One region of the Vibrio sp. NH-7 genome, then DNA from elsewhere that is predicted to be linked to it. Evidence: riboswitches for the same ligand, from Rfam matches in the RefSeq annotation. Region 1 holds a riboswitch; each other region holds the start of a gene.
What was found. Region 1 has a riboswitch for thiamine pyrophosphate ahead of thiD (bifunctional hydroxymethylpyrimidine kinase/phosphomethylpyrimidine kinase). Riboswitches for the same ligand answer to the same signal wherever they lie in the genome.
Positions count from the first base shown of each region.

Region 2: it holds a riboswitch for thiamine pyrophosphate, as region 1 does, so the genes downstream of both, thiB (thiamine ABC transporter substrate binding subunit) here and thiD (bifunctional hydroxymethylpyrimidine kinase/phosphomethylpyrimidine kinase) in region 1, are expected to answer to the same signal.
Region 3: it holds a riboswitch for thiamine pyrophosphate, as region 1 does, so the genes downstream of both, thiC (phosphomethylpyrimidine synthase ThiC) here and thiD (bifunctional hydroxymethylpyrimidine kinase/phosphomethylpyrimidine kinase) in region 1, are expected to answer to the same signal.

Region 1 is NZ_CM132188.1:1,450,009-1,459,864, forward strand. It holds gene ACUALS_RS20885 (ArsR/SmtB family transcription factor) at 1-162, opposite strand, end outside; gene ACUALS_RS20890 (hypothetical protein) at 264-413, opposite strand; gene ACUALS_RS20895 (DUF1289 domain-containing protein) at 517-708, opposite strand; gene ACUALS_RS20900 (hypothetical protein) at 912-1,148, shown strand; gene ACUALS_RS20905 (permease) at 1,157-1,996, shown strand; gene ACUALS_RS20910 (LysR family transcriptional regulator) at 2,043-2,954, opposite strand; gene ACUALS_RS20915 (MFS transporter) at 3,091-4,266, shown strand; gene ACUALS_RS20920 (hypothetical protein) at 4,434-4,718, shown strand; gene ACUALS_RS20925 (phosphatase PAP2 family protein) at 4,742-5,488, opposite strand; gene thiD (bifunctional hydroxymethylpyrimidine kinase/phosphomethylpyrimidine kinase) at 5,647-6,477, opposite strand; TPP riboswitch at 6,553-6,665, opposite strand; gene ACUALS_RS20935 (LysR family transcriptional regulator) at 6,794-7,696, shown strand; gene ACUALS_RS20940 (hypothetical protein) at 7,766-7,918, opposite strand; gene ACUALS_RS20945 (PhoX family protein) at 8,583-9,856, opposite strand, start outside.
Region 2 is NZ_CM132187.1:2,704,683-2,714,538, reverse strand. It holds gene fbp (class 1 fructose-bisphosphatase) at 1-581, opposite strand, end outside; gene mpl (UDP-N-acetylmuramate:L-alanyl-gamma-D-glutamyl-meso-diaminopimelate ligase) at 894-2,255, shown strand; gene ACUALS_RS12535 (flavin prenyltransferase UbiX) at 2,274-2,897, shown strand; TPP riboswitch at 2,950-3,081, shown strand; gene thiB (thiamine ABC transporter substrate binding subunit) at 3,139-4,146, shown strand; gene thiP (thiamine/thiamine pyrophosphate ABC transporter permease ThiP) at 4,156-5,760, shown strand; gene thiQ (thiamine ABC transporter ATP-binding protein) at 5,744-6,448, shown strand; gene yjgA (ribosome biogenesis factor YjgA) at 6,504-7,031, opposite strand; gene pmbA (metalloprotease PmbA) at 7,140-8,483, shown strand; gene lysC (lysine-sensitive aspartokinase 3) at 8,545-9,856, opposite strand, start outside.
Region 3 is NZ_CM132187.1:3,033,613-3,043,468, forward strand. It holds gene ACUALS_RS14110 (aminopeptidase P family protein) at 1-13, shown strand, start outside; gene thiH (2-iminoacetate synthase ThiH) at 141-1,268, opposite strand; gene ACUALS_RS14120 (thiazole synthase) at 1,303-2,070, opposite strand; gene thiS (sulfur carrier protein ThiS) at 2,076-2,330, opposite strand; gene ACUALS_RS14130 (HesA/MoeB/ThiF family protein) at 2,369-3,142, opposite strand; gene ACUALS_RS14135 (thiamine phosphate synthase) at 3,129-4,544, opposite strand; gene thiC (phosphomethylpyrimidine synthase ThiC) at 4,544-6,484, opposite strand; TPP riboswitch at 6,610-6,708, opposite strand; gene crcB (fluoride efflux transporter CrcB) at 6,777-7,160, opposite strand; tRNA gene ACUALS_RS14150 (tRNA-Trp) at 7,739-7,815, opposite strand; tRNA gene ACUALS_RS14155 (tRNA-Asp) at 7,878-7,954, opposite strand; rRNA gene rrf (5S ribosomal RNA) at 7,997-8,112, opposite strand; rRNA gene ACUALS_RS14165 (23S ribosomal RNA) at 8,204-9,856, opposite strand, start outside.

The sequences.
Region 1 (9,856 bases):
CGAGATATGATGGGAAAGGGTAGAGCCTGGAATGGCCATTTTTTCTTGCACTGCACCAACCGCAACACCTTGATGGCCTGCTTTGACGACGGTTTTATAGATAGATAGCCGCGTTGGGTGGCCCAGCTCTTTTAATGCTTTCGCGACAGCGTCGAGTTCCATAGTCACTCCAAATAATCGTATATTTCCAGATTAATCGAAGTGTCTATTGAGTGCAACACCCCAAGAAAGTCAAGGATGTAGAAAAAACTGCGCAAATCAGATTAATACCAACCCATCAGTATCGAGCTAACTAGAATTCCAATCATAAAACTTGGGGTATGAAAGGACTCCGAGGATGTTCGATAGTACTCTTTTTGCGCTTCTTCTTGATAGCTCTTGATCGCCAACTCTTTTACATAATTGTTCTGCATAATTCTCACTCCTTGTTGATTTAACAACAGGATAAAACCTCAAGTTAACTTTAGGTAAAGCGTTATTTTGCTTTTTTGTTGGCGGCGACATCGGCCCAGTAGGCTAAGAGAAAGGGCGTGATTTTTGACGTCGTTGTCGACATAAAGACAGGGTGTGCTTTTGTTGAGCCTGAGTCATCTGATTCCAACCCAAGATTTCCTTTAGGGTACGAAAACAGCCAAGGCAAACATCATCGTCATCGAGACAACAATTGCGCACACAAGGGTTGGTGATTTTGGTTTCACGCAACGACATCGGCTTCCCAATAAGGTCTTAAGTCACTGCCTAAAGTGTAGTCATATTTGCGATAACTAATTACCTAGCCAACAACGGCTCGCCATGACTCGATGCTTTTATTTCGACATTTATAGAAATAAATATTGACCTGCCTTTCCTTTGATTTCTATAATTCCAAAATAATCGAAATATATTCATCCTACTCGTTATGGAGTCAAGCAATGAACAATGAACTTATGACCATGGCAAGCGAAGCCCTGGATATGTTTGCCTTTCTCGCAGCAGAGTTGATCATTCTGTTTTTGGCCATCAGCTATATTGTTGGTGTGTTACAAGAGTTTCTAACCCCAGAAAAGATCCAGTCGATCTTAAGCTCACGTAATGGCAAAGGTTATATTGTTGCAGCGCTTTTAGGCGCAATTACACCTTTTGCTCTTGCTCAACCATTCCTTTCCTAAAAGGGTTATTGCGAGCTCGAGCCGGGTTTGGCCCGATGATGGTCTTCTTGTTTGGTAGTCCACTGCTTAACCCTGTCATCATTGGTTTGTTTGTCGTGACTTTCGGTTGGAAAGTCGCCGCGTTCTACTTCCTGATCGCAATGACGGTATCGGTTGTTGCTGGTTATGTATTAGAAAAACTTGGCTTTGAAAAATACGTAAAACCTGAAGCCTATCAAGCTGTTGAAAACTCGAGTTGTAAAGCAAGCCGTGAAGAGCGCAAGCCTATAAAAACAGAAGCCAGTTCATGCAGTTCAAAAGCCGCTTGTGGTGAACCAACTTTGCCAGTGGCAGCGCAGAGCACTTGCTGTAGCACCAACGCCGAACCTAAAATTAAAGTCAGTTGCTGTGGTCCAGATGGCAGCGCCACTGCAACGCTCATTGAAAGCAAACAACCAAGCCGTTGGATGAATATCTGGTTATCCACTTGGAAAGACTTTAAACAAGTTTTCCCGTACTTGATGCTAGGTATTGCGATCGGTTCATTTATCTATGGCTTCATTCCGACGGAGTTGATCGTTGAATACGCTGGTGCAGGTAAATGGTATGCGATTCCTGTTGCTGCGGTTATCGGTATTCCACTCTATATTCGTGCTGAAGCCGTCATTCCATTAAGTGCAGCTCTGGTACAAAAAGGCATGGCGCTAGGATCTGTGATGGCATTGATCATTGGTAGTGCAGGAGCAAGTTTGACGGAAGTGATTTTGCTTAAGTCGATCTTCAAAAACCAAATGATCGCGGCTTTCTTGACTGTCATTTTAGGGATGGCGATAGGCGCAGGCTTCCTGTACAGCGTGCTCTTTGGTTAAACAAATCGTGATAAGCAGACCACTCTGCTTATCACAGACCATTTTTCTAGGCATCGAACGCAGTATACAAGTGTTCTAAAAACAGTCGCATTCGCTTGGGTAGATAATCGCGGCTTTGATAGATAACGTGTAAATCTGCGCTTTGACCGACACTAACCTGACTAAAATTCTTCGTATAGCCATCAAGCAAGGTGACCAAACGGCCTTGAGCAATGTCTTGTTGGACATCTAGAATCGACTTCATGACGATCCCTTCACCGTCAATCGCCCACTGACGAAGCACCTCCCCATCATCTGAATACCGTTTTGGCATGATAGAAATGGATTGCTGCTCCCCATTAGCGGCAAAATACCAATGCTGCAGCGCTTCATTCCCTCTTATCAATGCAAGACATTGATGAGCCATCAAATCTGTCGGGCTTTTTGGCTCTCCGTAATCTGCAAGGTATTGAGGAGATGCGCACAGCACTCGCTGGCTAGTTGCTAACTTGCGCGAAATCAGTTGGCTATCTGCTAGCTCCCCATAGCGAATCACCAGATCCAGCCCAGACTCTGCCATGTTGCTTAACCCATCATTCAAATAGAGAAAGGGAATCACATCGGGGTACTTACGACAAAAAGAAGAGAGCAATGGCGCAATGTATTGCTTACCTATGTCTTTCGGAGCCGAGATTTTAAGCGGTCCTTTTACCTCTGTGGTCCCGGTTTGAAGCACATTCTCAGTCGCTCGAACGCTTTCCAATATTTCAATACACGATTGGTGATAAAGCGCCCCTGCATCCGTCAAAGACAAATGACGAGTGCTTCGATTCAGCAACTTCACACCATAGCGCTGCTCTAAATTTTGCAGCCTCGCCGTCACCGTCGCGGGCGATAGCCCCAAAGCTCTCCCGGCTGATGCCATGCCTCTGTGATGAACAATGGCAACAAACATTTCCATATCGGCGAACTTATCCATGCTCCTACCTCATTATTTGGATTAGCTGAATAATAAATTCAAATAATAGCCAATTATCAAATTTTTTCGAACCAATATACTGACGCTATTCAGACAAGTCCCTCGACTTGCCATCGAAACCCAAAATGAGATTGCTATGAAAAATGAAAAGATGCCACTGCAGGTGTGGATTCTAACCTTAGCTGCCTTCGCAATAGGCACAGCAGAATTTGTTATTGCGGGCATATTGCCTCAAGTTGCTCACACTCTTTCAATTACTGAAGGTCAAGCGGGCTACCTAATTAGTGGCTACGCACTTGCGATTGTGTTTGGCGGCCCACTCCTCACGATATACCTCGCTCGTTTCAATAAGAAGAAGGTGCTGGCTGGGCTAATGGTGCTATTTATTCTTGGTAACCTACTTTCTGCTTACGCCCCAAACTATTGGATATTGATGACCAGCCGCGTAATCACAGGTTTGGTTCAAGGTCCGTTTTACGGTATTGGTGCTGTGGTTGCGACAGGACTGGTTAAAAAAAGCATGGCTGGCCGCGCCGTTGGACAGATGTTTGCAGGCTTAACCTTAGCAAACGTGTTAGGGGTGCCAGGGGGCACTTGGATTGGTCTGCAATTTGGATGGCATACTACCTTCCTTACCGTCGCGGCCTTCGGTGCCATCGCTTTGTTCTTTATTGCGGTTGTGATTCAATCAAATGGACACGAGCAAGCAAAAGCGGTCAAAACTCAGTTAATTGCATTTAAGAATCCTCTACTTCTCATCAGTTTAACGGTTACCGTATTGGTTTGGTCGGGCTTTATGACCTTGTATGGTTACTTAGCGCCCATCGCTATGCACGTTAGCGGATTCGATGCGCAAGACGTAACATGGATTCTCGTTATCGTTGGGATTGGTTTGATCATCGGCAACCATCTGGGTGGACGTTCCTCAGATAAAAATCTTCATAACGCATCCATCTATTGGGCTTTGGCAATGATTGTTTCACTGCTTTTGGTTGGGCTAAGCCTTAGCCATTCTTGGTTCTTTATCGCTGCTGCCTTTGTATTCGGTATTGCCTCTTTCGCGAATGTTCCAGCTATGCAGTTACGAGTCATGAACCACGGTGGCGAAGGACAAGAGCTCGCGGCAACTGCAAACATCTCCGCGTTTAATTTGGCCAACGCATTTGGCGGGTTCTTAGGAGGTGTGGTGATAGACAGTCACTTTGGCGCAGGCATGATTCCATTTGCCGCTGTAGTGGTCCCTTTGATCGGCGTGATCTTTATCGTCAGAGCCAACCGCAGAGAAATACTGAGCCCCCTCAGCCAAGCCTAACGAACAAGCTGCCTCTGGCAGCTTTTTTTAATGCCAATGCTGACGTTGTCAGCAAAAATCGTCGCGTTTATTAAGCCAGATCAATCTTGGTATTTATTTCGAGTAGCGTTCAAATTCCCTATCCTACACTTGTTTAAACACCCGTTCACAATAGTAAGGAGCCGCTTATGATTTCCGTACATAGAGACTATCAACTTCATGACCAAAACCATGCTCATGTGGAGATCAATCCTGTCGGCTTACTTGATGTCGACATTAAGGAAAACAAGGTTCGTCACCAAGCCGAATTTTCTGAGCTGAGCTTTAGAAAAGTTGGCCAATATACTCGATTGTCTGCTCAGGGCGAGCAAAAACCTTGGCAACTTGAGTTAACCAACAAAGACGCGGAAGAAATCAACCGCTTGATTGATTCAGCCAACGAAGAGTTAGAGACGCTAATGCGGGATCTCTAAACAAACGCTTTATTTGAGCCGGTCTATTTGTGAGTCAAGATTGGAAGCTTGAGGAGGATCTTTTCGCTCAAAGTATGGAACTGAGGCACCAATAGATAAACCGCGGAAACAAAGACGATAGAACCTACAAGGTCTATTGGTCGGTGCATTCCGAGCCACAGTCGGCTATACGCAACACCGAGCCCCCACAACATGAGCGCAGCGGCGAGTCCGTACTCTCTTGATTGCACAAATAGCCCACCAAAAAACGCGATACAGATGGCCACGAAAATCGTATGACCTGAAGGAAACGAATAATCTTTTTCGCCTTGCCAATGACGAGTTCTCCATTGGCTTACTTGAGTCGAAATGCCATCAATAACTTCAGCTTTTTGTGTCGAGTTGAGCTTGTAAAAATGCTCCGGCTGCGGAATGAGAAGCTGGTGAGACAAAAGTTCCGTGTAAGGTCGAGGGCTTTCTGTCATGATTTTCAGCCCAGTTTTGGCCGCAAAACCAATCAACAAAATCACCCCCAGTTGGACGCCGTTGGCAAGCAAGTTTTGAGTAGACGGGCGTTTTCTCCAGACCAACAATGACAGCACTAGCAAGGTAATGAGAAAGCCTTGTGAGCCAGCGGAATCGGTGAGAAGAGTATAAAAAAGCCCTTCTTCGAAAGAGACGTCACCCAGTAAATCGATATGACTAACTAGCAGTGACATTGGAGAAACCAATAGCACCAAGATGGCCAATAACCCCAAGCCATACTGCTTTTTCATCAGATAGTTTTTCACTCGAATTCACCGCTCCACAACTCAACATGAACCGTATTAAACGCCTGTTTGTTGCGAGCTTTATCAACACTATGTCAATTCGATGAAAGTTCATTTCAGCAGCCAAAGATGATCGCAAAACGACGTCAATTTCCTCTTTCACTCGAGTCAATAAAGGGCTATCTCACATTGATATGACCGGGGAAAAAGTGATGAACTGGGCCATGGCCACGACCCACTGTGAGCTCATCAGCATGAGAGATCGCTTGAGAAATATACTGCTTGCCAAGATACACCGCCTTGTGAAGACGATTCCCTTGAGCGAGATAAGACGCAATCGCTGATGACAAGGTGCAACCAGTGCCGTGGGTATTTTTCGTCGCAAAGCGTCGCGCGCGCAATAAGTCACTACTTTTGGCCTCAATCAGTAGGTCATTGCTGTTGTCATCGCTCTCAAGGTGCCCTCCTTTGAGCAAAACAGCATTCGCTCCGATCCCTCTCAGTTGCTCTATCATCGCCCCCATATCATCCTCGGTTTTAGGCACTTGCCCGCCAATAAGGGCGGCGGCTTCTGGCAAATTAGGAGTAATGAGATCGGCCAATGGCAGCAACTCACGCTTCAAGACCTCTATCGCGCGGTGTTTTAGCAACAAATCGCCACTGGTCGCCACCATCACAGGGTCTACCACAAGATGCTTTGGTTGATATTGACGAATCTTTCGCGCAACCATGTCGATGATTTCGCTGTCTGCGAGCATCCCTACTTTTACAGCAACGATGTTGAGATCTGAAAAAACGGCATCGAGCTGACTTTCAATATGAGCAACGGGGATAGGATGTATGGCGGATACACCGAGGGTGTTTTGTGACGTGATGGCAGTAATGACCGAACACGCATAGCTTCCGGTTGCAGAGATGGCTTTGATGTCGGCTTGAATGCCCGCGCCGCCGCCACTATCTGAACCAGCAATGGTCAATACGATGGGGATATTGTCTTGTGAATGTGGCATGAGTGCTCCTATTACAAGACGTACAGGAACTCTCATCCAGCAGAGAAATTGCCAGCGAGTGCGGACACTCTACCCAGTGTCACGCGAATAGTTCCCTACGTCAGTGTTAACTGAATCAGGTTCAACGGGTCTCGCAGTGCGATCTCAGCCATGCCATCGATGATGGTCAGGCCCCCCGACTATTTGCTGAGAATAATAACAGCAATCATAAGCGTGATGCACACAATAATTTTGCCGTTCAGACAAGGGTTGCTACACAAACCAGTAATTATCGCTTAATCTAATTTTCATAATGGAATTTTATGAAGTCAGCATCATGCTCAACCCTACTTGGTTAAAAACGTTTACCACTCTTATCGATACAGGCCACTTTACCAAAACGGCAGATAAGCTGTTCATGACTCAGCCAGGCGTCACTCAGCACATAAAAAAGCTTGAGGAAGCATGCGGCTATCTATTGATTAAGCGAGATAAGAAAAGTTTCTCGATTACCGAGCAAGGAAGCGCCGTTTACGACTACGCCAAACGTCTTGAGAAGAGTGAACAGCAGCTCCTTGCCTCATTGGGCGAAGACGATCCTTATGCCGGAACCGTGTCGCTCTCTTGCTCCGGTTCAATGGCCCTGATGCTTTACCCCGCCTTGCTGGAGTTGCAAAGTCATCACCCAAAACTCATTCCACAAGTCGAGGCAGCGCCGGAGCATAAAATCCTCAATGACATACTTGACGATCGCGCCGACCTTGGGATTGTGACACGAGTGCCGAATGACGCTCGCTTCCACAGCGAAAAACTCGGGCATGAGCCTCTGTGCCTGATGTTACCCGCCAAGCATCCTGCGAGTAAGCAGCCAATGAGCGTAGACACTCTCAAGCAGCTAGGGTTTATTCGTCACCCTGATGCTGCCCACTACTTCGCGCTCTATTTTTCACAGTTCGATGATCCCGAGCTCGCTAGCCTAGCCATGAATGACGTCCCGATGACGGGCTACGTCAATCAGATTGCGCAAATTCTTCTGCCTGTATCGAAAGGACTAGGGTTTACTATTTTGCCCAAAAGCACGTTGGAAAGTTTTACCCACCGAGAGCAGGTCACGGTCTATCCATTACCAAGCTCAATAACCGAGAGCCTCTACTTACTTTCAAAAAAGAACCGCGATTGGCCGGCAAGGTTTAAGACCGTTAAGGAGACCATTGAGCACAGTATTGCAAAGAGAGAATAGCGGGGAGTATATAGTAAGGCAGGCACTAGGAGGACCCGTAGGTGCCCCCTGCGCGACTGAGTGGGTAGCTTATGCTTCTAGAACTTCTTCACCGAGCACTTCCGACAATAGAAGTTGGTCGGTCTCATCGAGCTTCATTCCTAACACAGGTAGACCGTGTTGGGCAGTCCAACAACAGAAGAAAACCACAATTGCTAATGCGAATAGAATCACTGATATCATAGCCTAATCTCCTCCATGGTTAACATCACCAATACCTGGCTAACCATAAGATGCCGCTAAATCGCGAAGGCCGTCATGCAATACTTTATTCTTTTACGTTTGGGAATCACACAGCGCAAAATCGCGCAAAGTTGTGTTTCTGTATCGTGCAGTGTATTCGTATTAACTATTGAAATCGACTTGGTCTAAACACCTTTGGTTAGTTTGGGTACTCTTTCAATATAGACATACCGTACAAACGAAGCAACTAGATTTAGTAGCTAATTTATACAAAGTCACACTTTTCTTGCTTTTGAGCTTGCATCCCGCTCAAGACGGCAAAATTACCACTTAAACTTGCGCTAACTTTCCTCTTGCGAGAGCAATTAATTGACAAAAAAGTGACTGAGAGTTGACGTTACAAGCTTGTAAAAAACCAAATCTAGCACGTAATTAACTCCCAACAAGGCGCGATATTTCAGTGTTGCCCTGTCTTTGCGGAGAGTAATTGGTAAAAAACAGCCTAGCCATTGCTGTTTCAATAATGGAGATATTATCCATTTTTGGCTTTTAGGCTTTGTGCAGTACAGATAGTCGCGCTGGTATCAACTTTTAAGGAACTGAGAATAAAAAAAGCTCCAGAGTCAGGCACTCTGAAGCTTTGATTACACCACTTTAATCGTGATTATGCGCCAATCACGCCGCCATCTTCACGGGTGATCGCCATGATCGTTGAACGCGGCTTGCTGTTACCACCACCTGGGAAGTGAGAAGGCGCGCCTTTTTCACCTGGGTGCTGGACACCCACAAACATCGTTTTGTTGTCTGCTGAGAAAGTCAGCCCCGTGATTTCACATGCAATTGGCCCTGTCAAGAAACGGCGAACTTCGCCAGTCATTGGGTCACCACACAACATTTGGTTGTTGCCTTGTCCTGCAAAGTCCCCTTTGTTCGAGTAGTTACCATCGGTTTGAATCCACAAACGTCCCGCAGAGTCGAAACCAATCCCGTCTGGGCTATTGAACATGTTATCTGCGGTAATGTTGGCACTTCCTGCATATAGGTTACCTTTGTGGACCTCAGGGTTACCTGCAATTAAGTAAAGGTCCCACTCAAATCCCGCACTGGTATGGTCACCGGCTTGCGGTACCCAACGCACAATTTGACCGTAGTGGTTTTCTTTACGAGGGTTAGGACCACCAACAGGTTGACCTTCTTTCACACCTCGGTTCTTATTGTTGGTTAGCGTACAGAACACATGGTTGTTGTTTGGATGAACCGCAACCCACTCAGGTCTATCCATCGTGGTGGCTCCAACTTGTGTCGCAGCACGGCGAGCAAAAATCATCACTTCTGCTTGGTCGTTAAAACCGTTCTCTTTGGTTAAACCGTTCTTGCCATGTGTCAGCTCAATCCACTGACCTTTGCCTTTGAGCTCATTGTCATCCATTTCAAATTTGGCGACAAACAGAGTGCCCTCTTCCAGTAGGTTGCGGTTTGCTTTGTCGTTGCCTGGCTGATATTTGTTCTTCGACACAAACTTGTATAAGTGCTCTCCGCGCTCATCGTCACCGAGATACACAACCACATGACCGTCATCGTTGATCAGTAACGCTGCATTTTCATGCTTAAAACGACCTAAAGCTGTTCTCTTTAGCGGCGTTGATGTTGGGTCATTCGGGTCAATCTCGACAACCCAGCCGAAGCGATGTGGTTCGTTCGGGTGTTTTGCCACATCAAAACGCTCGTCGCTGTCATGCCACTGATACTTGCTCTTCGCCGCTTTCACACCATAACGCTTGTGATCATCACTTAGCTCTGCGCTCGCGCTAGTACCAAAGTAGCCGTTAAAGTTCTCTTCACACGTGAGGTACGTTCCCCAAGGCGTCTGGCCATTCGCACAGTTGTTGAATGTGCCAAGCGGCTTCATACCTGAAGGGTCTAGCTCGGTTTTCATCA
Region 2 (9,856 bases), on a different replicon from region 1:
AAGCAGAATGTGCCAAGTGATGGGTCATAAGTGAAACCGTTAACTCCGTTACCAGTGGTGTATACCAACATGGTCGACGAGCCATAGATCACGTAACCAGCCGCAACCTGTTTGTGACCAGGTTGCAGGAAATCTTCTTCGGTTGGCGGAGTACCAATCGGTGAAACACGACGGTAGATAGAGAAAATCGTACCCACTGAAACGTTCACGTCGATGTTTGACGAACCATCAAGTGGGTCCATCAGCACAACATATTTTGCGTTTTTGTTGAGTTCTTTATTAAATGCTACTGCTTCGTCTTCTTCTTCACTCGCAACACCACAAACTTGGTCGCGAGCTTCTAGCGCTGCTTTAAACTTCTCGTTGGCGTAGACATCGAGCTTTTGCTGATCTTCACCTTGGACATTTTCTGTCCCGACTGCACCTGTAATGTCACCAAGGCCTGCGGCGTTGATTTCACGGTTTACAATTTTTGCAGCAAGGCGAATTGAAGAAAGTAGGGATGATAGATCACCGCTAGCGTGGGGGAAGTCCGCTTGCTTTTCAACAATGAACTCGCCAAGGGTGCGCATTCCAGACATGGTTATTCCTTAAAAGTCGCTTCTAAATAGTGGGGGATGTGGCATGGATGATCTCTATTTGGATCGTTTCGAAATGCCTGAGCTAAGTGTAAGAGCAGGATCTTTTTATTGGTAATGAACTAACTGCTTGAGATCTCAATTTATTTGTCGACTCTTTGCTGTGTTTTCATGACTCGTTTGGCTGGAATCAAGCTGTACACGGAGTGTGCGGTTGAGTAAGGCTTGTGTCATACAGTGATCAAAGTTGTTCGCTTTTTAAGGCTTTATCGCCATAATGAGTCCACTATTATTTGCCTGAAACAGGGTCAGTTTATGCATATTCATATCTTGGGGATTTGCGGCACATTTATGGGTGGTGCTGCAGTATTAGCTCGTCAACTTGGTCATAAAGTGACGGGGAGCGATGCCAACGTTTACCCGCCGATGAGCACGTTGCTTGAATCTCAAGGTATTGAAATTATAGAAGGATTTGACCCTTCCCAGCTTGAGCCTGCGCCAGACCTTGTGGTGATAGGTAATGCGATGAGTCGCGGCAACCCATGTGTCGAGCACGTACTTAACACTAATCTGCGTTACACCTCTGGACCGCAATGGTTACAAGAGTTTTTGCTGCACGATCGCTGGGTTCTAGCGGTCTCAGGTACGCACGGTAAAACCACTACATCAAGTATGCTAGCTTGGATCTTGGAAGCCTGCGGTTACCAGCCTGGATTCTTAGTCGGTGGTGTACTCGGCAATTTTGGCGTTTCTGCTCGATTGGGCGAAAGTATGTTTTTTGTTGTGGAGGCAGATGAATATGACAGTGCTTTTTTCGATAAGCGTTCTAAGTTTGTCCACTACCACCCGCGCACGTTAGTGATGAATAATCTAGAGTTCGATCACGCAGATATTTTTGATGATCTTGAAGCGATTCAGCGCCAATTCCACCATTTAGTGCGTACGGTGCCGGGCAATGGCCGTATCTTTGCTCCGAAACAAGATAAGGCTTTAGCCGATGTGCTCGAGCGTGGCTGCTGGAGCGAAACGGAATTCAGTGGCGAGCAGGGTGACTGGCAAGCAGAAAAAGTGGTGAATGATGGTTCTCACTTCAAGGTTTTTTTCCAAGGCAACCAAGTTGGGGAAGTGCGCTGGGATTTGGTGGGCGATCATAATGTCGACAACGCTCTTATGGCTATCGCAGCAGCAAGGCACGTCGGTGTAACGCCAGATCTTGCCTGTGACGCGCTCGGAAAGTTCATTAATACTAAGCGACGTCTGGAGTGTAAGGGAGAAATCGCAGGCGTGACGGTTTACGATGACTTTGCCCATCATCCAACGGCGATTGAACTCACTTTGGGTGGCTTACGTAACAAGGTAGGTCAACGTCGAATTCTTGCCGTACTTGAGCCACGCAGTGCAACCATGAAGCGCGGTGTCCATAAAGAGACACTGGCTGCATCGTTGCGAGCCGCTGATTCTGTATTCCTCTATCAGCCTGACTCCATTGATTGGTCTGTGGAGGATGTGGCTCAGCAATGCACTCAACCCGCTTGGACATCTAAGGATGTCGATGCGCTTGTCGAGATGATTGTTGCTGAGGCTCAGCCCGGCGATCAGATTCTGGTGATGAGTAACGGTGGCTTTGAAGGCATTCACGGTAAATTACTCGACCAATTGGCAAACAAGGCAAATTAGCAAAGAAGTATGCATTCAATGAACAATAAACAGAAAGCGATCACATTAGCCTTCACAGGGGCATCTGGCGCGCCTTATGGGCTGCGCCTACTAGAATGTTTGATCGCTGCCGACTACCAAGTTTTTCTTTTGATCTCCTCAGCTGCCCGCGTTGTGTTAGCCACAGAGCACGGCTTAAAGTTGTCTGCAAACCCTGAGTCGGCCAAGCAAGCGTTGGTCGAACATCTAAAGTGTGACGCTGATAAACTGATAGTCTGTGGTAAGGACGATTGGTTCTCTCCGGTTGCGTCGGGCTCTGCGGCACCGAAGCAGATGGTGGTTTGCCCTTGCTCTGCAGGCAGCGTGGCAGCGATCGCTCACGGCATGTCAGACAACCTGATTGAACGCGCAGCCGATGTGGTGATGAAGGAGCGCGGTCAACTATTGTTGGTTGTTCGTGAAACCCCGTTCTCGACGTTACACCTTGAGAATATGCACAAATTGTCCCAAATGGGCGTTACGATCATGCCAGCTGCGCCCGGTTTTTATCATCAGCCCAAGTCGATTGAGGATTTGATCGATTTCATGGTCGCTCGTATTTTGGATCATCTGGGTGTGGAACAAGGTTTGGTTCCTCGCTGGGGATATGATCACCGAGATTGATGGTTAGAGGAACGACTCTAGCTATTGAGTCTCATAACTATTACAATCAAGCCGATACTCATCGGGGAGCTATTCATTGAGTCAATGAAGCTGAGATCGAACCCTTACCATTTCGCGGTAAGTGTGTGGGACCCGTAGACCTGAACCAGATAATGCTGGCGTAGGAATTGAGTTAGGACATGCTGATTTTCAATCCAATTGTCCCTCAAACCTGTGCCGCTCAACAAGGAGAGAGCGAGCAGTGAAAACCACTCTGAGCACCATTTCATTCAGCGCAGTTGCGTTGGCCACACTATCTTCATTTTCCGTTACCGCCGCAGAAAAAGCGCTGACAGTTTACACTTATGACTCTTTCGCAGCCGATTGGGGCCCTGGTCCTAAAGTCGAAAAAGCTTTTGAAGCTCAATGCGGTTGTGACGTGAACTTTGTCGCGCTAGACGACGGTGTCTCTATCCTTAACCGCCTACGTCTAGAAGGAGAGAACAGCAAAGCTGACATCGTTCTTGGTTTAGACAACAACTTGATGGCGGAAGCAAAAAAGACAGGCTTACTCGCTGAGCACAGTGTCGATACGACTTCAGTGACACTGCCAAATGGTTGGAGCGATAACACTTTTGTCCCTTACGATTACGGCTACTTTGCGTTTGTCTACAACAAAGAAAAACTCGCGAATCCACCAAAAAGCCTCAAAGAGTTGGTGGATTCTCGTGATGACTTAAAGGTGATTTATCAAGACCCGCGTACCTCAACACCGGGTCAAGGTCTGATGTTGTGGATGAAGTCGGTGTATGGTGATGAAGTGACTCAAGCATGGCAAAACCTTGCGAAGAAGACCGTCACTGTGACTAAGGGATGGTCAGAAGCGTACTCCATGTTTTTAGAAGGGGAGTCTGATTTGGTTCTCTCTTACACCACCTCACCTGCGTATCACTTGATTGCGGAAGGGGACGCGAAGTTTGCTGCGGCCGATTTTGCGGAAGGTCACTACACGCAAGTTGAAGTGGCAGCAAAGGTGAAAGGCTCGAATAATCAGGCTCTTGCAGATCAATTTATGGCATTCATTCTCAGTGATGAGTTCCAATCTGTGATGCCAACGGGTAACTGGATGTACCCAGTAACAAGCGTAGAGTTACCTCAAGGATTTGAAACCTTGACTGTGCCAAACAAGGCATTGAGCTTCAGTGCGGATAAAGTTGCGGAAAACCGTAAGACTTGGATCCGTGAATGGCAAAGTGGGCTGACGTTCTAAGGGTATTTTTTGCGAAGCATTCCCAAAATAGGCTTATGGGTCGCGATGTTCATCGCGACCTTTATTATTTCTGCCTTAGCCGCTTTACTGATTGAAGCGCCCTCTTTGAATCTCGCTCAGGTGTGGCAAGACCCGTACTACCGCCACGTTACCAAGTTCAGTTTTTACCAATCTTTTCTTTCGACGCTGTTAAGTGTTGGGCTCGCTATACCAGTAGCTCACGCGCTTTCTCGTCGTCAATTTCCGGGTAAAAACTTGTTGCTGAAGCTGTTCGCAACCACGTTGGTATTGCCTGTCTTAGTCGGAGTGTTTGGCTTGCTTGCCATTTATGGCAATAGTGGTTTGTTGGCCGATGGTTTTGCCTACTTTGATAGCAAACTGCCTTTTTCGATTTATGGTTTGAACGGTATTTTGCTGGCGCACCTGTTTTTTAATTTGCCCTATGCGAGTCGGCTTTTGCTGCAATCTTTAGAGTCCATCCCAGAAGAGCAGCACAAACTCTGTGCGCATCTTGGTATGGGGGCGTGGCAAAAGTTCGTTTGGGTTGAGTGGCCACGCATAAAGCAGCAGCTTGCTCATGTTTGTGGTTTAGTGTTTATGCTCTGCTTTACCAGTTTTGCGACCGTAATGGCGCTTGGTGGCGGACCAAAATCGACGACCATTGAACTCGCCATCTATCAAGCGATCAAATTTGATTTCGATTTGCAAGCCGGTGCGCTATTGGCGATATGGCAGATGACGCTTTGTGGCATCATGGCGCTGATCATTCAGCGTTTGGGTAAACCGATATCAGTAAGCTCCGTGAGTACTACGAACAACCCCTATTTAGCCGGTAATCATTGGCGCAATAAAGTGTGGGATTACAGTTGGATTGGGCTCGCCGCCATATTGGTTCTGCCTCCTTTGGCAATGGTCATTGTCAGCGGTATCAATAGCCATGCGGTCCAAGTCTTTACAGATCCGCGTTTTTGGCATGCACTTTGGGCATCGCTGAAAGTGGCGACCCTTGCGAGTATGATCGCTTTGTTGGCGGGTATTACCATCTTGATCACCAGTCGTCGACTCCGGCTTAATGCTCGAGCGCGGCAAGCGGATCATATTGAACTGATCGGCACCATTATTTTGGTCACCCCCGGCTTGGTTGTTTCGACTGGGTTGTTTTTGTTGCTGCGCTCATTTACGGATGTATTCAGTCTGGCTTTCGTGGTGGTCGTGGCGGTGAACGCGCTGATGGGGCTTCCCTATGTGATTAAAACGCTCTCTCAGCCGATGCTACAGGTCGAGCAACAGTATCAGTATGTGTGTGCAAGCCTTGGGATGAAAGGGTGGCAACGGTTTAAAGTGGTTGAGTGGCGGGCGCTTAAAAAACCGATGGCGCACGCATTTGCTATTAGCTTCATGTTTGCGATTGGCGATCTGAGCGCGATTGCCTTGTTTGGTAGTCAAGAATTTCGCACTCTACCACTCTATCTGTTCCAGTTGCTGGGAAGCTATCAGATGGATGCGGCGGCGGTCGTTTCCCTGACATTGCTTCTTCTCAGTGTTGGCTGTTTCACGCTCATCGAAACGTTGTTTAAAGCGAACAAAAAGGTCAATCATGTTATCTCTGACTAAAGTGGATTATTACTACCACAACGAGTTGTTTCATTTTGATGTATCCGTTGAACAAGGTTCGATCACCGCCTTGATGGGACCAAGTGGGGCGGGCAAGTCGACGTTGCTGGCATTAGTGGCGGGATTCATCGAGCCTGTCAGTGGTTCGATTAGCGTGGAAGGGCGTGACATTGTTGGTTTAGAACCGCACCGGCGACCTTTTGCGATGTTATTTCAGGAACACAACCTATTTGCTCACCTGACCGTCAGACAAAATATTGGGCTTGGTTTGCACCCTGGGCTAAAGCTCAGTGATGAGCAGCAACGGAAAGTGGAGTTGGCGGCGCAGCAAGTGGGCGTGGCTGACTATCTTGACCGATTGCCAGAGCAGTTATCTGGCGGGCAGCGTCAACGAGTCGCCTTGGCGCGCTGCTTTGTGCAGTCTCATCCAGTTTGGCTGCTCGATGAACCGTTTTCCGCGCTCGATCCTATCTTACGTGAAGAAATGTTATCGCTGGTGGCAAAGTTAGCCAAAGAGAGAAATATCACCGTGCTGATGGTGACGCACCACATCAGTGACGCTAAAGCCATTGGCTCCGATTTTATCTTTGTTGCCAACGGGCGAGTGGAAGTGGCAGCAGGCGTTGAACAGCTCGTTTCCAACCACAGTAACCAAGCATTGAGTGAGTTCGTCAGAGCAGGCGAATAGAGGGCTTAAAGAAAAAGGATTGATGTGCGTGCATCAATCCTTTTTGTATTTGGTGCTAAACGTCTTCGTCGCTCAGCGCTTTTAGAACTTGGAAGATTTCGCGGTAAGATTTCGCAGGCTTACCTGCTTTTTTCTCTTTTGCCGCTTGGCGAGCAAGTTGACGCAGGCGCTGGCGATCTGCGTTTGGATAGAGTTCCATTGCATCGCCAATGGCTGCATCACCCTCTTCAACAATGCGGTCACGCAACTGCTCTAGCTTATGCAGGTGCGCTGTTGCTTGTGAGTGCTTATTGCGAACCCTGTCTAATGCGGCTTGCAGTGGCTCAGGATCTTCAAAGCGCATCAATTTACCAATGTATTGCAGTTGGCGGCGACGCGCTTCGTTTTTGAATCGTTGCGCATCTTTGATTGCTTCTGCGAGATCTTCGCTAAGCGGAAACTTTTCCAGCACAGAAGGTTTTAGGCTCACGAGCTCTTCACCTAACTGCTGCAGTTCTTCCATGTCGCGTTTCATCTCGGTCTTACTTACCCAGATGATTTCTTCTTCCTCTTCCCATGGCGCTTTTTGGTTTTTACGTGCCATTTCTCTGCCTTAATTTGACCATCTATTTCTCTATTTTAACAAGAATCGTGGGGAGAAAGCGAAATTCTTGTTATCCTAGAGAGAACAAATCTTTAGAACTAAGTTGATATGGACGTAAGAGAGCAAGTTGCTCAACAGCGCGTTGAGTTAGAAGCCGCAGTCGCTAAAGCGTTAGAGATGGCGGCAGAGAAGTCTGATGGTGCAGAAGTCGCGATCACGAAAACCACTGGCCTAAGTGTCTCTACTCGCATGTGTGAAGTGGAAAATGTGGAATTCAACAGTGATGGTGCGTTGGGCATTACGGTTTACCGTGGTCAACGTAAGGGCAGTGCATCAACCTCTGACTTAAGTGAAAAAGCGATTCAACAAACCGTATTGGCTGCGCTCGATATTGCTCAGTATACCTCTGAAGACCCTTATGCTGGTCCTGCGCCTAAAGAGTTGATGGTCAAAGAGATCCCAGATTTGGATCTATTCCACCCAGACACGCCTGATCCAGATTATGCTGCTCAGGTCGCCATTGCCGCTGAGAAAGCGGCGCTTGAGTACAGCGACAAAATTAAACAAAGCGATGGTGCGAGTTACGATAGCCATTATGGGCTGAAGGTATATGGTAATAGCCATGGTTTACTGGCGAGTTATGCTTCGAGCCGTCACAGTACAAGTTGTTGTGTGATTGGTCAGGGCGCTAATGGTGAGATGGAGCGAGACTACGACTACACTTTGTCACGTCATAAAGACGATCTTTGGTCTCCTGAAGCGGTAGGGCTAAAAGCGGCAGAAAAAACCATCAGTCGTTTGGATGCGCAAAAGCTCAAAACGGGTCAATACCCGATCATGTTTGCTGCAGATGTGGCAACCGGTTTGATTGGTCATTTGGTGATGGCGATCAGCGGTGGCAACTTATACCGCAAATCCTCATTCTTGCTCGATCAACTGGGTGAAAAGGTTCTGCCTGATTGGTTTAACATCGCAGAAAAGCCTCATGTACTGCGTGGTCTTGCCTCTAGTCCCTTTGATAGTGAAGGCGTCTTCACCCGAGACAGAGAGATCATTACCGATGGCGTGCTAGCGACGTATCTGCTAACGAGCTACGCCGCACGTAAAATGGATATGACGCCAACAGGCCATGCTGGTGGTATTCATAACTGGTATGTGCAATCAACGGGGCAGAATTTCGAACAAATGCTGAAAGAGCTAGGCACAGGCTTATTGGTTACAGAGACCATGGGCCAAGGTGTCAATATCGTGACAGGCGATTATTCTCGTGGTGCGGCAGGCTTCTGGGTGGAGAATGGTCAGATCCAGTTCCCTGTGTCAGAAATTACCATTGCTGGCAATCTTAAACAGATGTTCCAGAACATTGTCGCTGTCGGTAATGATGTGGAAACGCGTTCACAAATTCAAACGGGTTCTATATTGCTTGAGTCTATGAAGGTGGCAGGCGAGTAGTAATCCCCTATATTTTGGCTTGAATAAAAAAGGTTGGCATAGTGCCAACCTTTTGTTTTTCTTAGCCCTCAAACAACTCAGTGTGCAGCTTTTGAATGGCTTGCTTTGAGACGGACTCATGCACTAGGAAGCAGAGGTTGTGCGGACTTGCACCGTAACAGATCATGCGTAGATTGAAGTCTTCTAATGTGCCAAAGACTTGCTTCGCGTAGCCTTTACTTTCGCTCATGTTGTTGCCGATAAGCGCTACCAGACATAAGTTGTGCTCTACGTCGACGCTACATAGCTCTTCTAACTCAATACGAGCGGCTTCCGGCAGCTGAGGCGCTCCGCCTGAGGTATCAGTTTGATCCAATGTGAGTGAGACGCTGATCTCTGAGGTCGTGATTAAATCCACCGATACCTTGTGCTTGGCTAGAATCTCAAAAACACGGGCTAAAAAGCCGTATGCGTGGAACATTTTTGCGCTGCGTAGTGTCACCATTGTCTGGTTGCAGCGAAGGGCTAATGCACGAAATAGCGGTGAGCTCTCCACTTGATGGCGAATCCAAGTCCCGCCCTTTTCTGGCTCTTTTGATGAGCCGACAAAAACTGGAATATCATGACGCAGTGCCGGAACGAGAGTCGATGGGTGTAAGATCTTCGCGCCAAAGTTTGCCATCTCAGAGGCTTCGCTAAAGCTGATTTCTGGGATTGGAGACGCTTTCGGTGCGATACGAGGATCGGTGGTGTAGATACCGGGAACGTCAGTCCAAATCTCCAAGCCTGACGCTTCAACCGCCTCCGCAATCAGTGCGGCGCTGTAGTCACTGCCGCCGCGACCTAGGGTTGTCGTATTGCCTTCTGCGTCTGAGCCGATAAAGCCTTGAGTGATCACTACGGATTCTTGGCATAGTGGAATGAGCTTTTCTTCGGCAAGCTGACGGATGCTATCTAGCTCTGGTTCTGCTTTGCCAAAGTTGCTGTCGGTGCGCAGTACATCTCGAATATCGAAACGTGTGGCGGCGATTCCTCGCTCTCTCATTAATTGGGTAAGCAGGTGAGTCGACATCAGCTCACCACACGCGACTAAGTGGTCTGTGAGCTTACGGCTAGCTTGGATTGAAGCGGCTTCTGCAAGGCTCGTCACCGTATCTAGAATGGTGTAGACCTCGGCTGCAGCCTGGGTTGAATCTTCGAGTTGGTCCAAAACAGCATTATGGATCTCAGCCAGTTTGGTTAATATTTCACTTCGATGTGTTTGGTCTTGCACACCATTGGCTAACTCGACCAATAAGTTGGTGACACCTGAACACGCACTGCTAACAACTAATTTGGTATTGGGGTTTGATTCGATAATGGCTGCACAGCGACTCATCGCCTCAAAATTTGCA
Region 3 (9,856 bases), on a different replicon from region 1:
AGCACACAGCTAGAAGCTAGAAGCTAGAAGCTAGAAGCTAGAAGCTAGAAAAAGTAGAGGGTTGATGTTTTACATCAACCCTCTTTTTTTACTTATGTTTCACGTGAAACATAACGATGGCCAGTGGCTTTATTTATTGCTTAACCGGAATACGCTGAGTGCCAATCTCGCCATACAGGGTCAAAACCTTTGGCTCGAATCATATCTTCCACAGAACCCGCGCTTCGCTCATCACTGATCTCAAACTGCTCGAGTTCAACATCATCCATCGCATACCCACCCGGCTGAGTTTTCGATGCAGCAGACATACTGGTGATACCTAACGGTAATGCATTGTCTCTGAACTTCGGTGATTCACGAGTAGATAGTGACAACTCAACTTCTGGATTCAACAAACGATAAGCGCAAATCAACTGAACAAGCTGCTTATCTGTCATGACTGATTTGGGTTGCTTTCCGTTTAAAGAACTGGCCCCCTCACAAGGACGTAAACGTGGGAAAGAAATTGAGTAACGAGTCTGCCAATACGTGCGCTCAAGATAGTCCAAGTGCGCTGCTACATAAAAACAATCTGTTCGCCACTCTTCCAACCCTATTAAAGCACCAATACCGATCTTATCAATACCCGCTTTTGCAAGACGATCGGGTGTATCCAATCGGTATTCGAAATCCATTTTATTACCTCGCAAATGGTGCTCGGCGTAAGTCAAAGGATGATACGTTTCTTGATAGACCATCACCGCATCCAAACCCAATGTCTTGAGCTCAGCGTATTCGTCTTGATCAAGTGGCTGTACTTCCATCGCCAAATAGTTAAAACGTTGCTTAATCATAGGCACCATTTCGCGGAAGTATTTCATACCCACTTTAGTTTCGTGCTCGCCAGTCACCAGCAACACGCTATCAAACTTCATGCGCTTGATGGCTTCAACTTCTGCTGCCACTTCGTCCCGATTCAAGGTACGACGCTTGATTCTATTCTCCATTGAGAAGCCACAATAAGTACAAGCATTGGCGCACAAGTTAGAAAGGTACAGTGGAATGTAAAGCGACATGGTATTACCAAAACGCTTGCGAGTTGCCGAGTATGACAGCTGCGCCATTTGCTCTAAGTACGCTTCAGCCGCGGGTGAAATTAGCGCTTTAAAGTCTTCCAAATTACGCTTGGGTTTATTCAATGCTCGCTCGACATCTTGTGCCGTTTTCGCGTAGATCGACATCGAGATGTCATCCCAATTAAGCTGCTTAAATTGTTCAACGAAGCTCATGTTTTCCTCGCTTAATAGCTAAACCAATCTAGGACTAAAGCTCATCTAGGAATGACGTCAGTGGACTCGACGCAACCGCATGAGAAACCTTACCAGCAAGTCCAGCTTCATAAGCCATACGCCCCGACTCGACCGCCAACTTAAATGCCTTCGCCATCGCAACAGGATCGCTCGAAGCTGCAATCGCGGTATTGACGAGCACGGCATCCGCGCCCATTTCCATCGCGCGCGCAGCATGTGAAGGAGCACCGATACCCGCATCGACAACCACAGGAACATTAGCTTGGTCGATAATGATCTCTAGGAAGTCGTGAGAAACTATCCCTTTGTTAGAACCGATCGGCGCACCTAATGGCATGACCGCAGCACAGCCTACTTCTTCCAATCGTTTACACAGAACCGGGTCAGCATGACAGTAAGGAAGGACGATAAAGCCTTCACGAACCAATTGTTCAGCGGCCGCAAGTGTCTCAATTGGATCGGGCATCAAGTACTTCGGGTCTGGGTGAATTTCAAGTTTTAGCCAGTTTGTACCTAACGCTTCTCTCGCCAATTGTGCTGCAAACACAGCATCTCTAGCATTCTTTGCACCTGAGGTGTTCGGCAATAAGTTCACACCCGCTTGTACTAACGGCAGCAAAATATCGTCTTGTTGGTCGTTCACATCCACACGCTTCAACGCCATGGTCGCAAGTTGAGAACCCGATACTTGAATCGCTTCTGCCATTAATCGGCTGTTGGCAAACTTCCCTGTTCCCGTGAACAGTCTTGATTCGAATTGTTTATCACCAATTTTAAGCATCGACGTTAACCCCCTGCGATTGCTTGAAACAAAGAGATGCAATCTCCCTGTGAAAGAACTGTGCTAGCCCACTCACTGCGCGGTACAACATTGTTATTAATTGCAAAAACACAGCCCATTTCAGGCAGCGCAAATTGACTAATGATTTGCTGTAGATTCGACTCAGTGGCAACTTGATGTGACTGGTCATTGATGACAATAGTGATCACATCTAGGTCAGCAGCGGTCATTTGTGTTGTTTGTTGTTCTGATAACGTCATTGCTTCCAACTCTCTTAATTCTGCCCATTACTCGTAAGCTAAATCTGAGCACACACTTGGCACTGTTTGTCTTTGCTTATCGCCATGGTTTGCCATTGCAGTTTCAACCCATCAAACAGATGCAACTTGGCAGTCTCGAAATGAAACTTTCCCGTCGCCAGTTTTTGAATTGCCGCTATCGCTTGGTAGTTACCAAGTGTACCCACCACCGGACCGACGACACCGCTCTCACTGCACTTTTGCGTTTGCGGTAATTCGTCGAACGGATACAAACAGTGGTAACAGGCTGTACTCTCTGCTTCTTGTTCAATCTGCGTTTGATAATCAAAAACAGCGAATTGCCCTTGCCAACCAATTGCCGCCGCCGAGATGAGCGGCGTGTTTTGCTCGAAACAAACTTGGTTAATGAGCTGGCGCGTCGGCATGTTATCGGTGCAGTCGAGCACCACATCCGCTAGCATCACTTCAAGCTGCAGCTGTGCTTTGTCTAATCGCTTATTGAGAGCACGAACTTGAACCATAGAATTAAGTTCATCGAGTTGCTTTACAGTCGCTTTTGTTTTCGCTACTTGGATGTCTTGCTCACGATAAATGATCTGACGTTGTAGGTTACTGCTAACAACTTCATCGTCATCGACCACAACCAATTTACCAACACCCGCTGATGCCAAGTACAAACTCGCTGCGCTCCCTAACCCACCACAACCGATGATCAGCACATGCGATTTGCTCAAGCGCTCTTGCCCACTTTCAGCAATTTCAGGCAGAGCGACTTGGCGTTGATAGCGAAGGAACTGCTTATCCGTGAGCATGCTCGCCTCTCTTGGTATTCGCTAATTCACTATTCTGAACAGTAAACGTTAGCTGTCTTCCCTTCATCAGTTGGGCGAAGAACTCGATGACGAATTGAGGGGATTCTGCCAAGGTAATAGCACGCACTACTGCCAAGCTAGAGACGCCCGTTTGCCAAACTTGGTCAGCATTAGATTGGTCAATGCCACCAATTGCGACAGTCGGAAAGCCTCGTACATAACCACTTACTTGTTTGTCTTTTGCAGGACGGATAGCCAGTTCTTTGTTTCCGTAAGGAATGCTATCAATCAGCTTTTGATACAGAGCCAAGCGAACCAAACCTTGTGGTTTCGATGGCATCTGTTTTGTGGTGGTTGGGAAAATATGCCCTAGCGCGATGTAGCTAGGATGAATTTGTACGATGCGCAGTAGTTCGTAATAACCATGAGTAGAAAGACCAAGACGAATGCCGGCTTTGGTTAGCTGAGCCAAATTCGATTCTTCTATGTCTTCTTGTCCTAGGTGAACGCCATAAGCGCCATGCTTGATTGCCAACTGCCAATAGTCATTGATGAACACTTGTGCTTGATACTGACGACCTAGCTCAATTGCTCGAATGATCTGTTGTTCTGAATCGGCTTGTTGTGGGTTCTTGATTCGCAGTTGAATAGTGTTGATGCCGAGTGGCAGTAGACGCTCAATCCAATCAACATCATCAACAACTGGATAGAGCCCCAGACTTTGCTTAGTTAGAGTTGGAAAGCTAACACTCTCACCTTGGGCAGACCAACCAACTTGAATACCTAGTCGGTTATCCTCCAGTACAGGTGTGGGGAAATCATCAAATTGGTCAGCCCACTGAACGGATCGTTCCTCGTCAAGGTTGTCATTCAACAGTGTTTCACGTGAAACATTCGCTTGTTGAGTTAGCATTCCTCGAGCAAGTGTTAATGCATCTTCGATAGGAAAATCGAGTACTGTCAGCGTTACTATCCAAGCAAGGTGATGTTCGGGATCGAACATTGCGTTGGGTTTGGACTTAATGGAAAGCGCTCTCACTTCGTTGTTAATTGGGTGACGCCAGATATCAAGCTGATGCACTTTCTCCTTTTCATCGGATACCTGCGTATCAGCAATGCCAATATAAATCGCTTTCGACGGTTGCTTAGCACACGCTTCTACTGATAAAGCAGAGCGGTAATAGAGCACCAATGAACTCTCATGCTCAGAGTCATAACCATCAATAAGATCTGTCGTTATGCGTGTGGTCTGTTGGTCGCGAACAAGCTGAATAGATTGAGTTGGGCTCACACCCAACTCAATGTCTTCGATGCTAAAACCCTGTTCTTTCGCCAACAACAAACATTGCTGAACTAAACCTGTTAGTTCTATCAATGATGACGGAATAAGGATTTTGCTCATTAGTCACTTACCTCGGCATGTGCTGCTGGGTGGTACAGCTCAGAACCTGTATCTCTAAATTCTTGCGATTTCTGACGCATCCCCTCCAAAGGATCATCCAGCATTTTGATTGAGATAGCTTGGTCCGCAGCAACTTGCTCAGTGTCTTTCGCATACTCTCGTACCTCTTGCGAGATCTTCATCGAGCAGAACTTTGGTCCGCACATCGAACAGAAGTGAGCAACTTTTCCAGACTCTTGAGGCAAGGTTTCATCATGGAAAGCGCGTGCGGTATCTGGATCGAGCGACAAGTTGAATTGGTCTTCCCAGCGGAACTCGAAGCGAGCTTTAGAAAGCGCATTATCACGAACTTGTGCTCCAGGATGCCCTTTCGCCAAATCAGCGGCGTGTGCAGCAAGCTTGTAAGTGATCATGCCTACTTTCACGTCTTCTTTGTTTGGTAAGCCAAGATGCTCTTTTGGAGTGACGTAGCAAAGCATCGCACAGCCATACCAGCCAATCATAGCAGCGCCAATACCTGAAGTTATATGGTCGTAACCAGGAGCGACGTCTGTCGTCAGTGGACCAAGTGTGTAGAAAGGAGCTTCATGACAATGCTCTAGCTGCTCTTCCATGTTCTCTTTGATCATATGCATTGGAACATGGCCAGGGCCTTCAATAATCACCTGTACATCGTATTCCCACGCAATCTTGGTTAACTCACCAAGGGTACGAAGCTCTGCAAATTGCGCTTCGTCGTTAGCATCGGCAACCGAACCAGGACGCAGACCATCACCGAGAGAAAGTGCCACATCATACTTGGCACAGATTTCACAGATCTCTCGGAAGTGGGTATATAAGAAGCTCTCTTGGTGATGGGCTAAACACCATTTCGCGATGATCGAACCACCACGAGAAACGATGCCAGTAACGCGTTTTGCTGTCATTGGTACATAGCGAAGTAGTAAACCGGCATGGATAGTGAAATAGTCAACGCCCTGCTCTGCTTGCTCGATAAGAGTATCACGCATCACTTCCCAGTTAAGGTTTTCCGCAACACCATTCACTTTCTCAAGCGCTTGGTACATTGGTACGGTACCGATCGGAACCGGACTGTTACGTAGAATCCACTCGCGAGTTTCGTGAATATTACGTCCAGTAGAAAGGTCCATAACGGTATCCCCGCCCCAGCGCGTCGCCCATACTAACTTCTCTACTTCTTCCTCAATCGAAGAGGTGACCGATGAGTTACCGATGTTGGCATTCACTTTAACCAAAAAGTTACGGCCAATGATCATTGGTTCGGATTCTGGGTGGTTGATATTAGAAGGGATAATTGCGCGACCTTCGGCGACTTCTTTACGAACAAACTCGGCGGTAATGTCCTTTGGTAGGTTCGCCCCGAAGCTTTGACCTGGATGCTGCTGATTCAGCACTTCATCACGGTATTGAGCTCGCCCCATATTTTCACGCAAAGCGATATATTCCATTTCTGGGGTGATAATGCCTTTGCGAGCATAGTGCAATTGAGTCACGCATTGCCCATCTTTGGCACGTCGAATACGTGGTAGATTGCCGTAACGAAGCTCGTCTAGCGTTTCATCTTCTAGGCGCTCTTTGGTGTATAGCGAGCTTACTTCATCAAGTAGTTCAGTATCGGCACGCTCTTCAATCCACCCTTCTCGCAGCTTAGGTAAGCCGTTGTAAAGGTCTATGGTGTGATTTGGGTCTGTGTATACACCCGAGGTATCGTAAACGCGAACTGGCTCATTAGGCTCGAAAATAGGGGCTTCTTTAGTGCCTCCAATAAGGCTATCAGCAAGTGATATTTCGCGCATTGGCACACGAATATCAGGACGTGAACCCTCTACATAAACTTTGCTTGAATTTGGGTACGGCTGTACCGAGAGTGTATCAATGAACTGTTTTGCTTCCAGTCTCGCTTGCTTGCGACTCGACATAGCATTTTTCCTTGCTTTGTAATTAGTTTGGATAAAAATGCTTGGCGGAAAGATGCGACAAGAGGTTTCAAGACACCACAAAATGTGTTGCTTGAATATAGATAGATCACTGATGGGAAAATATAGTGATCTCTTCTCCTGTTCCCTTCGCAGATTCTAATCTGATCAGGTTCAACGGATCCCGAATTAACGGTCTCAGCCTTATGGCACTCCGACAAGTGAAAATAGTATATAAAATCGGCTTGGTTAAACCAAGCCGACCTGTATAAAAATAACGAGAAGAGCCGTATTGCTAACTCTTAATAAGTAGCTGGAATCCTATCCACGCTGCAGAGATACTCAGAACAACATTAAGCAGTACATTAAGTCCCATCTTAAAAAAAGCACCTTGCTGCATCAAAAGGACATTATCCATAGAGAATGTTGAAAACGTTGTTAATGCACCAAGGAAACCAAGGCCAATGATTTGACGCCAAGGCTCAGTTGCAATCAGCTCATTTTCGAAAGCTGCAATGAGCAAGCCCATAATGAAAGAGCCAACCACATTAACAGTTAGCGTACCGTAAGGAAAACCTCGCCCCAGCAATACGACACACAGCTCAGAAATTAGGTAACGAGAACACGCACCAAATGCTCCACCTAGTGCAATAAACCCAAGAATAGACAGTTGTCCCATGACACCCCCATATTTAACTGCTCACTATTGTAGCTTTTACTCGCTATTTATCGATCAGAAAATGGCTAACTTATCTAAATCAAAGTTTGAAATTTCAAAAGTTACAGGCATCACTTTTCCCGTTGTATACAAATAATACACGCATACAACTTTATCGTATTAGCCTAGGGTGGAGGGATAACTTCAATGAATTTCCTCCGTGTAGAGATGACTTATTTGTGGACAGAGCTTAGTCTTTGAACTGTACGAGCGAGAATAGTTACTCTGTTAATATGACTAGCTCACACAAATAACCCCGCCAGAGCTTAGAATATGTTAGAAACAGAAGAGACTGACAAGGTGAAGTCTCAATCGAACTAGCGACTCAAGATAAATAACATTGCTTAAATGCGAAAAATCCTCAGCATTTCTTCTGAGGCTTTTGAATATGGCAGAGGTGGACCGGGCTGGCGCTCCAGAGATTCGAACTCCCAACTCGCGCTGTTTTTGATAAGTCGGAGAATCCGCTGCTCTGCCAATTGATTACTTCAACATCAAAAAGTAAAAAGGCTCCAGTCTTTCGACTAGAGCCTTAAATATGGCAGGGGTGGAGAGATTCGAACTCCCAACACGCGGATTTGGAATCCGCTGCTCTGCCAATTGGAGCTACACCCCTGTAGAATCTTTTCAAATTGTAGATTCGAAAAAACCTCGCATTAAGCGAGGTTTCGAAATAAGTGGCGGAGTGGACGGGACTCGAACCCGCGACCCCCGGCGTGACAGGCCGGTATTCTAACCAACTGAACTACCACTCCGCAGTGGCGTACTCGCTATCAAGCAAGTGTCCATAATTTAAAGCCTGGCGATGTCCTACTCTCACATGGGGAAGCCCCACACTACCATCGGCGCTAATTCGTTTCACTTCTGAGTTCGGCATGGAATCAGGTGGGTCCAAATCGCTATGGTCGCCAAGCAAATTCTTTAATCTGGAAAGCTGTTTGTGCTCTCAAAACACAATCAAGTTAATTCTTGTATCGAGTCCATCAAAACCCTTTGGGTGTTGTATGGTTAAGCCTCACGGGCAATTAGTACAGGTTAGCTCAATGCCTCACAGCACTTACACACCCTGCCTATCAACGTTCTAGTCTCGAACAACCCTTTAGGACCCTCAAGGGGTCAGGGAAGACTCATCTCAGGGCTCGCTTCCCGCTTAGATGCTTTCAGCGGTTATCGATTCCGAACTTAGCTACCGGGCAATGCGTCTGGCGACACAACCCGAACACCAGAGGTTCGTCCACTCCGGTCCTCTCGTACTAGGAGCAGCCCCCTTCAATCTTCCAACGCCCACGGCAGATAGGGACCGAACTGTCTCACGACGTTCTAAACCCAGCTCGCGTACCACTTTAAATGGCGAACAGCCATACCCTTGGGACCGACTTCAGCCCCAGGATGTGATGAGCCGACATCGAGGTGCCAAACACCGCCGTCGATATGAACTCTTGGGCGGTATCAGCCTGTTATCCCCGGAGTACCTTTTATCCGTTGAGCGATGGCCCTTCCATTCAGAACCACCGGATCACTATGACCTGCTTTCGCACCTGCTCGAATTGTCATTCTCGCAGTCAAGCGGGCTTATGCCATTGCACTAACCTCACGATGTCCAACCGTGATTAGCCCACCTTCGTGCTCCTCCGTTACTCTTTGGGAGGAGACCGCCCCAGTCAAACTACCCACCAGGCACTGTCCGCAACCCCGATAAGGGGTCAACGTTAGAACATCAACACTACAAGGGTGGTATTTCAAGGACGGCTCCACCGATACTGGCGTACCGGGTTCAAAGCCTCCCACCTATCCTACACATGTAGGGTCAATGTTCAGTGCCAAGCTGTAGTAAAGGTTCACGGGGTCTTTCCGTCTAGCCGCGGGTACACTGCATCTTCACAGCGATTTCAATTTCACTGAGTCTCGGGTGGAGACAGCGTGGCCATCATTACGCCATTCGTGCAGGTCGGAACTTACCCGACAAGGAATTTCGCTACCTTAGGACCGTTATAGTTACGGCCGCCGTTTACCGGGGCTTCGATCAAGAGCTTCGTGCAAGCACTAACCCCATCAATTAACCTTCCGGCACCGGGCAGGCGTCACACCGTATACGTCATCTTACGATTTTGCACAGTGCTGTGTTTTTAATAAACAGTTGCAGCCACCTGGTATCTGCGACTCTCAATAGCTCCATCCGCGAGGGACTTCACCGTCAAGAGCGTACCTTCTCCCGAAGTTACGGTACCATTTTGCCTAGTTCCTTCACCCGAGTTCTCTCAAGCGCCTTGGTATTCTCTACCCGACCACCTGTGTCGGTTTGGGGTACGATTCCTTACAATCTGAAGCTTAGAGGCTTTTCCTGGAAGCATGGCATCAATGACTTCACTACCGTAGTAGCTCGACGTCGTGTCTCAGCCTTAGAGAGAGCCGGATTTACCTAACTCTCAAGCCTACGCACTTGAACCTGGACAACCGTCGCCAGGCCCACCTAGCCTTCTCCGTCCCCCCATCGCAATTGTAAGAAGTACGGGAATATTAACCCGTTTCCCATCGACTACGCCTTTCGGCCTCGCCTTAGGGGTCGACTTACCCTGCCCCGATTAACGTTGGACAGGAACCCTTGGTCTTCCGGCGAGGAGGTTTTTCACCCCCTTTATCGTTACTCATGTCAGCAT